Regions from separate parts of the Marinomonas sp. ABL3_031 genome, predicted to be linked through region 1. Evidence: riboswitches for the same ligand, from Rfam matches in the RefSeq annotation. Region 1 holds a riboswitch; the other holds the start of a gene.

Region 1 (6,065 bases):
TCATTGGTCACTATGGTGCCCTTGGTTTCAATACCCAGTTCTTCTAAACCATAACCTTCCAATCGAGCTTGACGACCCACCGCACAAATTACATCATCAAACTCTACTGAGCTTTCCTCACCATGGTGTTCGACTATCATACGTTTCACTTCGCCATCTTTTTCAAAACGCACCGCATTATGCTGCGTTAAGACTTTCACACCGTTTGCTCTTAAAGTGGTTTCTGCTAACTCAGAGACATCCTTATCTTCTCTGGCCATGAGACGAGCAGAGCGCTCAATTTGAGTAACACTCGAACCCAGACGGGCAAAACTCTGCGCCAATTCACAACCAATGGGGCCACCACCGAGGATAACCAAACGTTTTGGTGGCTCATCTCGTTCCGCAAACGCTTGCCACATAGTGTCTGACGTTAAATACCCCACCTCATCCAAACCAGGTAAATCAGGAACGAAAGGGCGCGCGCCTGTGGCTAAAACAATGCTGCGCGCGGTCATGCGCTTTGTTCCGCCTTCATTTAGCTGGATTTCCACTGTCCAAGGATCGACGATTTTGGCGTAGCCTTGTACCACATCCACACCCAATCCCGTATAACGCTCCACACTATCGTGCGGTTCCACCTGACGAATCACGTCCTGTACGCGCTGCATCACCTGCTTGAAAGAGAAACTAGGTTCGCTGCTTTGAAGTCCGTATTGTTCCGCATGACGCATTTGATTGGCGACTTTGGCACTCTTAATCAAGGCCTTACTAGGTACACAGCCATAGTTCAAGCAATCGCCACCCATTTTATGCGCTTCTACCAAGGTAACTTTGGCCTTAACTGTTGCAGCAATGTAAGCACTTACCAATCCACCAGCACCTGCACCTATTACAATCATGTTGCGATCAAATTGCTTAGGTTTGGTATAAGCTTGATATACTCGACGTGCTTTCAACCAATCGAGAATTTTCTTTGATGCTAAAGGAAACACCCCTAATAAAACGAAAGACAACAACAAGGAGGGCGATAAAATACCTGACAAGCTATCAATTTGACCAAGTTGCGTACCAGCATTGACGTACACTAGCGTACCCGCCAACATGCCAAGCTGACTGACCCAGTAAAATGTGAAAGCACGAATTCGGGTTAACCCCATCAAGAGGTTAATCAAGAAAAAAGGGAAAACAGGCACTAAGCGCAAGGTAAATAGATAAAACGCGCCTTCTTTTTCAATACCTTGATTAATGGCTGCAAGACGGTCACCGAATTTAGATTGTACCGACGCCTGTAACAAGTAACGTGATACCAAGAAAGCCAAGGTGGCACCAATGGAGCTGGCAAAAGAAACAATGAATAACCCCCACCCTAATCCAAATAAAGCACCGGCCGCTAGGGTCATAATTGCCGCGCCGGGCAATGATAAGGCGGTGACTAAGACATACAACAGCAAAAAGCCACCACCAACCAAAATGGGGCTATCATTTCGCCAAGCCTCAAATTGTACCAAACCGTCTTTCAATCCGGTTAACGTCAACAGCTGGTGCAGATCAAAATAAAAAAAGCCCGTCGCCAATAGTGCAATCAGTAACAACAATCCTATCTTTTTCATTCAATACCTCATAACACCAATTGGCGCTTTAACATAATGGGTTGCTGACTATTAGACTGATAATAAAGCCAGTTTCTTACAGCATAATAGAAAAAGCATTAGAAAGAAGGGAATAAAAACAAGGATAGCAGTAAGATAGACAGACTTACTGCATGCTGTCACACAAAAAAATATTACCTAATCACCTTAAGACGTGCGGCAAGCAAGCTAAACAGCACGCCGCAGAAACATATCAAGAGCACCAGGCCAACAATGCCAGACAAACCAAATAGAGTCATCAGCGCCGCGTAGCTAGGTGGTCCAATGGTCGCTCCCAAATTACCGAATTGCGCCAATAAGCCATAGCCCTCAGCTTGTTCCTTAGCGTTGCGAGCAAGGTTGGGAATCATCGCCAAGGAAGCGCCAGGAATCATACCCAGACAAAGCACCAAGCTACCCATGATGAAGGAAAGCCACCAAGGATTATGAGAAACAAGCAATAAACTCATTGCCGCCAGCGCTACCCCTAAATACGCCAACAAAGCCACACGCTGTGGCCGCATAACATATTGTGCAATGGCACCCGCCAAAAAAGTCCCGCTGGTACTCAATAGAGGCAATATGACCAACATACTTTTATGCAGAGCTTGGTCATGGATTAACCCCGGAACATAAGTAAGAATAGATACCAAGGTACAGGTATAGAACAAGAACACCAAGCTTGGCAGTAGAGCTCGAGGATTTTTATAAATGCGTATCATCTGAACAATAATGCTGCCTTGATCCCCCACCACAGGCGGTAAAATAAGTAGCGGATTATTTCTTAATATGAAGAACAAAATAATGCCTATGCCACTGATGAAAATGCCATGAGCCAATAGCAAAGCACTTAATCCATGAGTTTCTAAAATACTTTTACCCAAACCACCAGACACAGCAAAAGCAACCCCAAAGAAAGTACCCCAAATACCCATAGTCAAGGATTTATGTTGTGGCGCACTGAATTTGGCAATCAAAGTGGGCGCTGCCACAACCACACCTAATTGAGAGAAACCTTCCAACAAGCGGGTCATCATCAACAAATTAAATGACGGTAACATTGATTGCACCATAGACAAGGTACCGCCCAGTAACAAGGCGCCAATTAACACCCGTAAATAACCAAAACGACTGGCAATCATGCCAGCAGACACACCAAATATTAACCCTGCAATACCGACAATCGATAAGGACATACCCGTTAAGGTCGCACTTTTTTGGTAGTACGCCAACAAAGCGTCAAACGACACCGAAAACTTGGCAAATTGCATGGCCGCAGAAACACCTGCAACCCAAAGTAAAATGACTTCGAGCCATTGAGTTTGGGATACATTGTGCGGTGTTTGAGTGAGAGACATGAATAATCCTTTCGAGTCACTAATAATCCTGACCCTTTGTTCAAATTGCTGGCGCTATTCTATTACAAGGTGTGATTAAAAAGATAAACAAGCACAGATTATTCCTGCAAAAAATAAAGAAAGGTGCCGTTAGAGCAAAGAAACAATGAAAATACAAGCCAAAGCACAGCCCACTGGCTGAACTTTGGCCGAGCATATTAAGCCCTTTGCGACAAGGTGTTCAACTCTGCTTTACGTAGCTCTTTGATACGTAAACCAATATTCCCCAAGATCAACATTAACCCACCAATGATCTGATAAAGCGTTAATCCCATTTCCAAGAAGTACCAGTTAATCACCGCAGCAAATACCGGGAAGGACAATTCTGCCAAGGTCGCCATCTGTGCAGGTACGGTTTTTAAGCCTTGATAGTAAAACCACATACCGATAAAACCACTTAGTAAGGCCATCACTATGACTAGCCCCATAACGGTGATTTGCATCGCCACTAAACTTTCAGTCTGCATAAAGGCTAACGGTGCTAAAACCATCAAACCGGCAACAAAGCGCCCTGACATAATGGCATTTGCCGGTACATTTTGCTTTGATAAGTATTTTCCGCATACCGTTGCCGCTCCCCAAGCGCAAACAGCCACCAGCGTAAAACCATAACCTTTGACAATACTCATTTGATCATTTGAATAATGCCACTGTACCTCGCCTAATTGACGAAGGTCCGGCCACATCATGACAAAACTACCCAAGAGAATGACGCCAGCCCAGCGTACAAAGCCTCCTTCAATTTGTTCTTTTAAGAACCAATATGCCAGCAATATAGCAACAATAGGCTGTAATTTTTGCAGTAAAATCACCACAGTAGGGTTCAAATATTGGAAGGCTTCTGTAAAGGCCAAAGTACCAACTGCCGAACCTATTCCGCCGATGAAAAACAAGCAACACAAACTTGCCCTAGACAAATGACGATAGACATGACGATAACGCCACAACATGGGTGCGACAAATAGAATCAAGGTAAGGTGTTCGATCAGAACAATTTGTAAGGTGGAATAGCCAGCACCTAGCAAGGGGTATCGGATTAAAGTATCCAGTGCCCAAGTAAAGCACGCTATCATGATAAAGAATGTTCCTGCCATCTTTGCTTTCTCCAAAATATAAGATGCACAGGGGTGATGAAAACGAATATACCATGTCGCATGCCAAGGCATGCAACAGCCAATCTGCCCCGAGTGAATAGAGACACATTTGCCTTGGTCGATCTTCTATCATCCGGACTGTAACCGTCGGCTCTGGAATCACACCAGATCTGCTGACCTTAAAATCCAAGATGAATTTTAAGCGCTCGCGGGCTGTTTAAAAGTCACACTTTTAAAGTCACCGCCGGTGGGGAATTCCGCCCCGCCCCGAAGTTCGATGTTTACGAAATTTACATGCCAACTTTAACCTTATCCCTCCAGATAGGCAATATGGCTTCTCTATCGACCTTATAAACAAGCTTCGAATTCATGCTTCTTTCATTATTTCCATAAATACTTGAGACAAGGCTAGGGAAGTCCTTCAGATTCCGCTACACTCGCCTATCCAGAAATAAGGAATTGGAATAACAATATGCCAAACTCTTCAAAAAGCGGACTGATGCTTGCCTTTACGGCCTTCTTTTTATGGGCTATTGCACCGATTTACTTCAAAGAAATGTCATTTGTACCAGCACCAGAAGTATTGGCTCATAGGGTTATTTGGTCCTGTGTACTCGTTTGTGCCCTCATCCTTATTCTCAAGTATGGTAGCGCCTTAAAAGCGGCAATTACGTCCAAACGCGCCATGTTAGGCCTGCTCTTTTCAACTCTTCTCATTGGTGTGAACTGGGGCACCTTCATTTGGGCCGTGCAACACAATCAAATGCTCAGCGCCAGTTTAGGCTATTACATAAACCCGCTGATTAGCATCATGCTAGGAGTGATTTTCTTTAAAGAAAAACTCGACTCGATTCGTCGTCTTGCTATCGTTCTGTGCTTTTGTGCTGTGGTATTTGAAGTGGTGCAATTTGGCTCATTACCTTGGGTTGCTTTAGTTTTGGCCGTTACTTTTGGCATTTATGGTTTGGTGCGCAAAAAAATCGCCATCGACAGTTTTACCGGCATGGCGGTCGAAACCGGTCTTATGTTACCTATCGCCGCGATCTATCTAATGCAAAGCCCTTCACCAACCGCTAACTTATTGGCGAATGACGCCATAACCAATTGGTTACTGTTCGCTTCAGGCCCAGTAACCATGGTACCGCTCATGTGTTTTGCTGCAGCCGCTAATCGCGTAAGCATGACCACCTTGGGCTTCATGCAATACATAGGGCCAACGGGCATGTTTTTCCTTGCCGTCTTCGTCTACGGGGAGCCTCTAAGCATCGAAAAACTGATCACTTTCATTCTTATCTGGTCTGCATTAGGTGCCTTAATCTTTGACTCAGTTCGTCACTTACGTAAGTCTCGTCGCAACCCCCTGCATCCTGCTGAGCCAGTTTAAATATCTGCAGTATCGACTCTTTTATTTTATTATCGAGAGGGCTCATTTAATAATTTATTTTTGCCGCGACTGACCTCCACTTTAGTTGCCGCTAACACGCCCTATGAAGCGGATAAAATCTGGCAAGACATGCCAACCCCTTTTGTGACCGTAGCAGCATGGGTAATGGGGCCTTACGTTATTGAGTTAAATCGAATTTTTGGCAACCAAGGTATCCCAGGTTTACAACAGGCTGTGAATCCGTAGCTACTGAGTTAGCTCAACGCGCAATACCTACTGAACATAGATAGCCTAATTGACCAACCAGAAGTGTCATGACAAATTAAAAATAATGCCTTAGCTCAAGACTATAAAGATCATTCTGATTTTCAGCTGCGCGCTGATTTTCATAATGGAAAACAAAACTATAGTCTGTATCTATGAACCATGATTGATCTATTTTTAAGTATTGCACTCTCTTATCAGCCCCCCTTTGATGAAAGGCTTCTGAATAAGAAAAACTAGTTTTTAGGGAATAAATTTCATATAAGAAGAAACCAATTTCAGGACGTATGCTTAAATTCCACCCATCCTCCAACTG
Region 2 (6,065 bases), on a different contig from region 1:
GATCGCATGGCGTTGTTTGACGGAATTAATGTCGGTCACTTCGGCAAGGGTATGATCTATATAGTTTACTTTTTGGATACCCATTCCGGTGAGAATGACCATAAGAAAAAGAAGACAGCCAAATCCTATGAGTAGACGTTTACGAATTGATATTTGTACTAAGAATGACATAAGGGTCCTTCAGCTCAATGATGCTTTCCATATTAACTATTATTGTAAGCAAGTGTAACTTTAAATTTAAAATTGTAAACTTAATATTCCTTTGAAAATGGTTAATGTTTCATGATCAGATAGATTAAATCGCCATTTTAAATATCTTTATGGTGTTGTAATGAGAATCTATTTTGATTATTTGATCTTTTGTTTATTGTTCGTAAATGCAGATAAAAAGTGCACTATTTATGATCGAGTGGGTGGTGAGGGATCAACTACCTACAAGCGGTATTCTAAGGTCGCCAAATGACTAGAGTATTACCATGAGCTATAAGCGGTTGATCGAAGAGCGATACCAGATTCACATCTGTCTGAGTGAACATTTAAGTTATAGAGAGATTGGCAGACGATAATTTGTGTGTCTATTGAGTTCTAAATTGACCAACTAGCTGTGCCTGTTGTTCTGCAAGTTCTGTCATGAGTTGACTGCTTTGCTGGCCTTTTAAGGCTTCTGATGCCGCATTGCTGGTATTGTCTGAAATATCGTGAATGCTTTTGTTGATATCCTGTGCAACCAGAGATTGTTCTTCAGTGGCTGTAGCAATTTGCAGGCCTATATCTCTGATTTCAGACATCATATTACGTAATTTCTCTAAACTGTTACCAACGTCAGTTGCTTCAGACATACTTGAATGTGCGTTTTGACGACATTTCTCCATGCTGTTAACGGTTTGAGTAACCGCCTGCTGCAGTTGTTGGATAACGGTTTGAATTTCTTCTGTTGACTCATGTGTGCGGGTGGCTAGGGTTCGAACTTCGTCTGCAACAACCGCAAATCCTCTCCCTTGCTCACCGGCGCGGGCGGCTTCAATAGCAGCATTTAATGCTAATAAATTGGTTTGTTCAGCGATACCTTGAATCACGATAAGAATTTGATCGATATTCTGAGAATGGTTGCTAACTTTACTTACCAATTCGTCTGAATGTTCAAGTTGAGAGACTAATTGGGACATTTCTTTTAAGTTATGCGTCATTTTATCATAGCTTTGTCTAGCCCAATCATCTACTGTTTCTATTTTCTCCAAACTGTCTTCGGTATTTTTCGATACTTGTTGAACGGTTGCAGCCATTTGTGTCATGGCGGATGCTACGCTAGTAGTTTTGTCATTTTGAATAAGCATAATTTGCTGGGAAGATTTGGCAATGCTGTTGGTCTGGTGGGAGGCTTGCCCAACTTTATCCGAGGCTGCTCTGACTTCTGTAATAACTTCTTTTAGGTGGCTAATTAGATCATTCACCCAACCAGAAAGGTCGCCAAATTCATCTTTAGTGGTTAAGTTGATGCGTTGAGTAAAATCACCTTTTGCGACAATTCCTAATACTTTCATCACTTCAGCGAGAGGGCGTTTGATGCTTCGACTGACCCAGGTGATGATCAAGATAGCGATTAAAATAGATAATATTGCGGCGATCACTGTGATATTGACGGCAACGGTTGATGCTTGAAATGCTTGATCTTTTGCCTGATTTCGCACCTGAGCAACTTGTTGCTGAAGTGAGTTGGATAAGGTTTTCATTTGTTGTATTTTAGCTAATAAGTCTGCCGCTGCTGTTTCTGATTCTTTCGCAAGCAAACCGATCTTGTAATGTATTGCTAATACGCCATTGTCATCATAATAATTGGCAAGCAGTTCATTGATGGCTTCTGATATTGCTTCGTCGTTAATCGTGGGTAATATGTCTTTTATGCGATTTAAACCTTTATCCATGACATCACGCATAAAATCTAATTCTTCTAAATCTATTATATTGAAATAATCTGAAGAAGTATCCAAGAGTGTTTTCATTTGGGAGTCTGCATAGGTTAAAGCAAACTCTTGCTCACCTGATGTGGCGTCTTCTTTCACAGCGGCAATATCTTCAGCAACAAACTTTAATGTATCTAACCAGTTTAGTTTCATATCTGGAAGTTGCTGTTTATATACAAGAGATTGTTTGTGAGTACTAATAGACTGCTCTGCGATTTTAAATAATTCCATTGACCGATTGCGAAAGTCTTCTAATATTTGGGGCATGTCGGATTGAGTATCTACCGTTTTTTCTAAGCTGGTTAAACGAATAATAAAGGCTTGTTTAGCTTGTGAATATCGTTCAACTGGTGCGTCTAGAGCTTGCTCTGATTTAGTGACTAGGGCGCTGAGTACAGCGATATCTGCTAATGATAATTGATCACTTAGTTGTGTGGTTTCATCAGAAATGTTGGCGACATACCCAGTCACCGTATTTAAATGAGATTTCATGCTAGCTAGGCCAACAAGTCCGGTTCCGGCTATGAGAATCAGTAATGCCAATAGAACGCCAAATCCAATTAACAACCTCTGGATTACTGATAAACTCATAATTAACACCATCTACAAAGAAATAAAATTCAATTAGAAATCAAAAATTAATACATAAAAATATCATGCTAAACTTGCTGGCTATTGGTCCAATTTAAGGATTTTTTTAGACCATTCATGCCTAGGTTTGTCTAAGTTTGAGATTTTTACTGGGATTTTAGATTAAGAAAAAAAGAGCGAGTAAAGTAATGAGTTTAGAGAAGGCCCCAGATCATGTCAAATTGGCAGTGGATTTAATTGAGTTATTAGAAACGAATCAAATAGCGCGTGATGTGGCAATTGAAGCATTAAGATTAGTTTTGAAAGACTTTGAAAATAAATTGAGTACAGAAGAATAACTTGTACCAATGAACCCTGTTGGCAAGGAGGATATATGGCAATTATTACAATGACTTTGGTGGCCGCCGTGGCCTTGCTGCACTTTTATATATTGTATTTGGAAATGTTTTGTTGGACTACTTCAAAAGGGCGGAAAGCGTTTGGCCTAACCGAAGAGTTTGCAGAGGCCAGTAAGGTGTTAGCAGCGAATCAAGGTTTATACAACGGCTTCTTAGGCGCTGGCTTGTTATGGGGATTGTGGCTAGGCGAAACGGGTCAGTCTATCGTGATCTTTTTTCTGCTTTGTGTTTTTGTGGCGGGTCTTTACGGTGGTATGACATCCAGCAAAAAGATTCTCTTTATTCAGGCAGTGCCGAGTGCCATTAGTTTTCTGGCGGTAACTCTTCTGTAAAGGGAAGCGTCCCATCCTTACAGGCGGGACGCTGATGTTTTAGCCTTTACGTAAATAATTACGCTAGTGCTTTGGCGCTTTCCGTTAGGCGAATGGCTTGGTCACAAGCATTTGCTAACTCAGTGCCTTTTTTCACAAAGTGACGGCTAAAGTAGTTCTTGTGCTCTTCATGTTCATGAAAGTTGTGCGGGGTTAACACGGCTGTTAGCACAGGCACTTCTGTTTCTAATTGCACTTGCATCAACGCGCTGCATACCGTCTGTGCGACAAAGTCGTGACGATAAATACCACCATCGACCACTAAAGCGGTACCGGCAATCGCTGCGTATTGACCACTTTTTGCCAATAACTTGGCTTGCAGTGGAATTTCATAGGCGCCGGGCACAGGAATAAGATCGATGAGATCTTTGTTATAACCACGTGCAACCAACTCTTCACAAAAAGCGTTGGCACAGTTCATCACAATCTCTTCGTGCCAAGCAGCATGAAGAATCGCAATGCGTTTGTTAGCTGGATTGAAATCAAATTGATTCGTTGAGCTCTGATTCATTTTTGTATCCTAATATAAGCGAAATGTGAATCAGGGCGAACGGGCAGGCAAAAACACCGAATAATCACGGAATACCAAAATAGGGTTTCACCAAGCGGTGATACCTGTTGCGGTTTTGTCTGACACGCTCTCTATCATCCGGACTATAACCGTCGGCTCTGGAGTTACACCAGATCTGCTGACCCTAATCATTTGATTAGGCGCTCGCGGGCTTAGACTGAGTCTTTACCGCCGGTGGGGAATTTCACCCCGCCCCGAGAACGAAATCGGAATATCTCCGATCTGTAAAATATACGTGTAGAAAGAAAGACTTGTCAAAGTCTATTTGAAAATTTATTAGGCTTATCAGAGGTTTGTCACCTAATGACACATTTATGTCGTATTGGTAACAAAAGTTAACTTTTTAGACCACTACGTTCACTTCACATAGAGTGGAAATACCTTATATTTAACAACTGGGTTTACACAAGAATGGAGTCTTTGTTATGTTATTTTCTCAACGTCCTTTGACAAAAAGTTTATCCATACTTGTTTGTTCCTTCCTGACTGCTTGTAGCAATATCGATCCACACACTCAGTCTGACGATGTTTCCATTGAAATCGAAAATCAAACCAATCTGGTGATTTATCGTTGTGAGCAGGACGAGTTACTCGCTTATTTTCATGGCAATCGAGCCGAATTAATATGGCAAGAAAAAAGTTATTATTTAACTCAAGCTGTCAGTGCTTCCGGTGTTAGTTACCTGGGTAAATCTGTGTCTTTTTGGGCGTATAATCAAGACGCTAGGTTGGAGCTGGACGCGGGTGATAAAGTTAATTGTCGCCTTGTTAAAGTAGAATCTTAATCTTGCCTGAGAATCCTTCACTTTCATTGCCAGTGTTTTCATCCCGTCAATTCATTAATCCGTGTACAATAGCCGCCAATAAAGCCGTTTTGGTAAATTATTGAGTATCAGAGATTAGATGAGTAAATTATTTGTGATGGGCATGGGACCAGGTGACTTAGGTTTGGTCGCACCTAATGCAACCCGTGCTCTGGCAGCTTGTTCTGACTGGGTAGGTTATGGCTATTACCTTAACTTACTAGGTGAATTGAGTGAGGGTAAAGCCTTCCATGATTTGCCCCTTGGAGAAGAAATAGGGCGCGCTCGCTTGGCTTTGTCGTTAGCCGCTGAAGGGAAAACAACGGCACTGATTTCCAGCGGCGACATTGGTATCTACGCCATGGCAACCTTGGTTTTTGAATTGCTGGATCAGCAATTACAGGGCAAAGAGTCGCATCCTGAATGGCTAAAGGTAGACATTGAAGTGATTCCCGGCATTTCAGCTATGCAAGCTGGCGCAAGCCGTGTTGGTGCCATGCTAGGTCACGACTTTTGTACCATTTCTTTATCGGACTTATTAACCCCTTGGGAAACCATAGATAAGCGCTTGCATGCCTGCGGTGCTGGGGACTTTGTCGTGTCTTTTTACAACCCTGTGTCCAAAAAACGAGACTGGCAGCTTAATCATGCACGTGATGTTTTGTTGCAATATCGTCCAGCAAGTACCCCAGTGATGATAGGTCGTCAGTTAACTCGTCCAGAAGAAGAGATTCGTTTTATTACCCTAGGTGAGTTAGATGCCAAAGATGTGGACATGTTTACCATGGTAAGCGTCGGCAATTCAGATACCAAACACATAGTGAATGGCGATAAAGAGTGGATTTACACGCCACGAGGCTACTCTAAAAAGCTTTAATAAAGAGGCATTAAATGACGGTTTATTTTATTGGTGCCGGTCCAGGTGACCCAGATTTAATGACAGTAAAGGCGGTGAAAACCATCGCTTCCTGTCAGGTGATATTGTATGCGGGTTCGCTTATTCCAGAGCAAGTCATCGATAGCGTAAGAGGCACAGCAGAAACCATTTATGACAGCGCAGAAATGACCTTGGATGAGACGACTGCTGTTATTGAAAAGGCTGCTAAAGAAGGCAAAGACGTGGCGCGACTGCAGTCAGGCGATCCCGCTTTATATGGTGCCATTGGTGAACAGATTCGACGTTTGCAAACTTTGAATATTGACTATGAAGTGATTCCTGGAGTCAGTGCCGTGGCGGCTTCTGCCGCCTTATTGAAAAAAGAGCTGACCTTATCCGGTGTATCGCAAACCGTCATTATGACGCGCTACGAGGGCAAAACGCCTTTCCCTGAGCGTGAGCGACTTCCCGCTCTAGCACAAAGTGGCGCTAC

Evidence for each region. Region 1 has a riboswitch for FMN ahead of ACXAH2_RS13005 (DMT family transporter). Riboswitches for the same ligand answer to the same signal wherever they lie in the genome.
Region 2: another riboswitch for FMN. It lies ahead of ACXAH2_RS10055 (6,7-dimethyl-8-ribityllumazine synthase); the one in region 1 lies ahead of ACXAH2_RS13005 (DMT family transporter).

The regions. Positions count from the first base shown of each region.
Region 1 covers NZ_JBSWYU010000011.1:108,675-114,739, reverse strand. Annotated here, with positions in the region: gene ACXAH2_RS13015 (FAD-dependent oxidoreductase) at 1-1,592, opposite strand, end outside; gene ACXAH2_RS13010 (MFS transporter) at 1,766-2,968, opposite strand; gene ACXAH2_RS13005 (DMT family transporter) at 3,166-4,101, opposite strand; FMN riboswitch at 4,219-4,380, opposite strand; gene rarD (EamA family transporter RarD) at 4,574-5,485, shown strand; gene ACXAH2_RS12995 (hypothetical protein) at 5,546-5,731, shown strand; gene ACXAH2_RS12990 (lipoprotein N-acyltransferase Lnb domain-containing protein) at 5,808-6,065, opposite strand, start outside.
Region 2 covers NZ_JBSWYU010000007.1:189,566-195,630, reverse strand. Annotated here, with positions in the region: gene ACXAH2_RS10075 (methyl-accepting chemotaxis protein) at 1-171, opposite strand, end outside; gene ACXAH2_RS10070 (methyl-accepting chemotaxis protein) at 576-2,552, opposite strand; gene rsmS (pleiotropic regulatory protein RsmS) at 2,741-2,890, shown strand; gene ACXAH2_RS10060 (DUF1304 domain-containing protein) at 2,926-3,282, shown strand; gene ACXAH2_RS10055 (6,7-dimethyl-8-ribityllumazine synthase) at 3,341-3,832, opposite strand; FMN riboswitch at 3,955-4,098, opposite strand; gene ACXAH2_RS10050 (MliC family protein) at 4,318-4,677, shown strand; gene cobJ (precorrin-3B C(17)-methyltransferase) at 4,796-5,572, shown strand; gene cobM (precorrin-4 C(11)-methyltransferase) at 5,587-6,065, shown strand, end outside.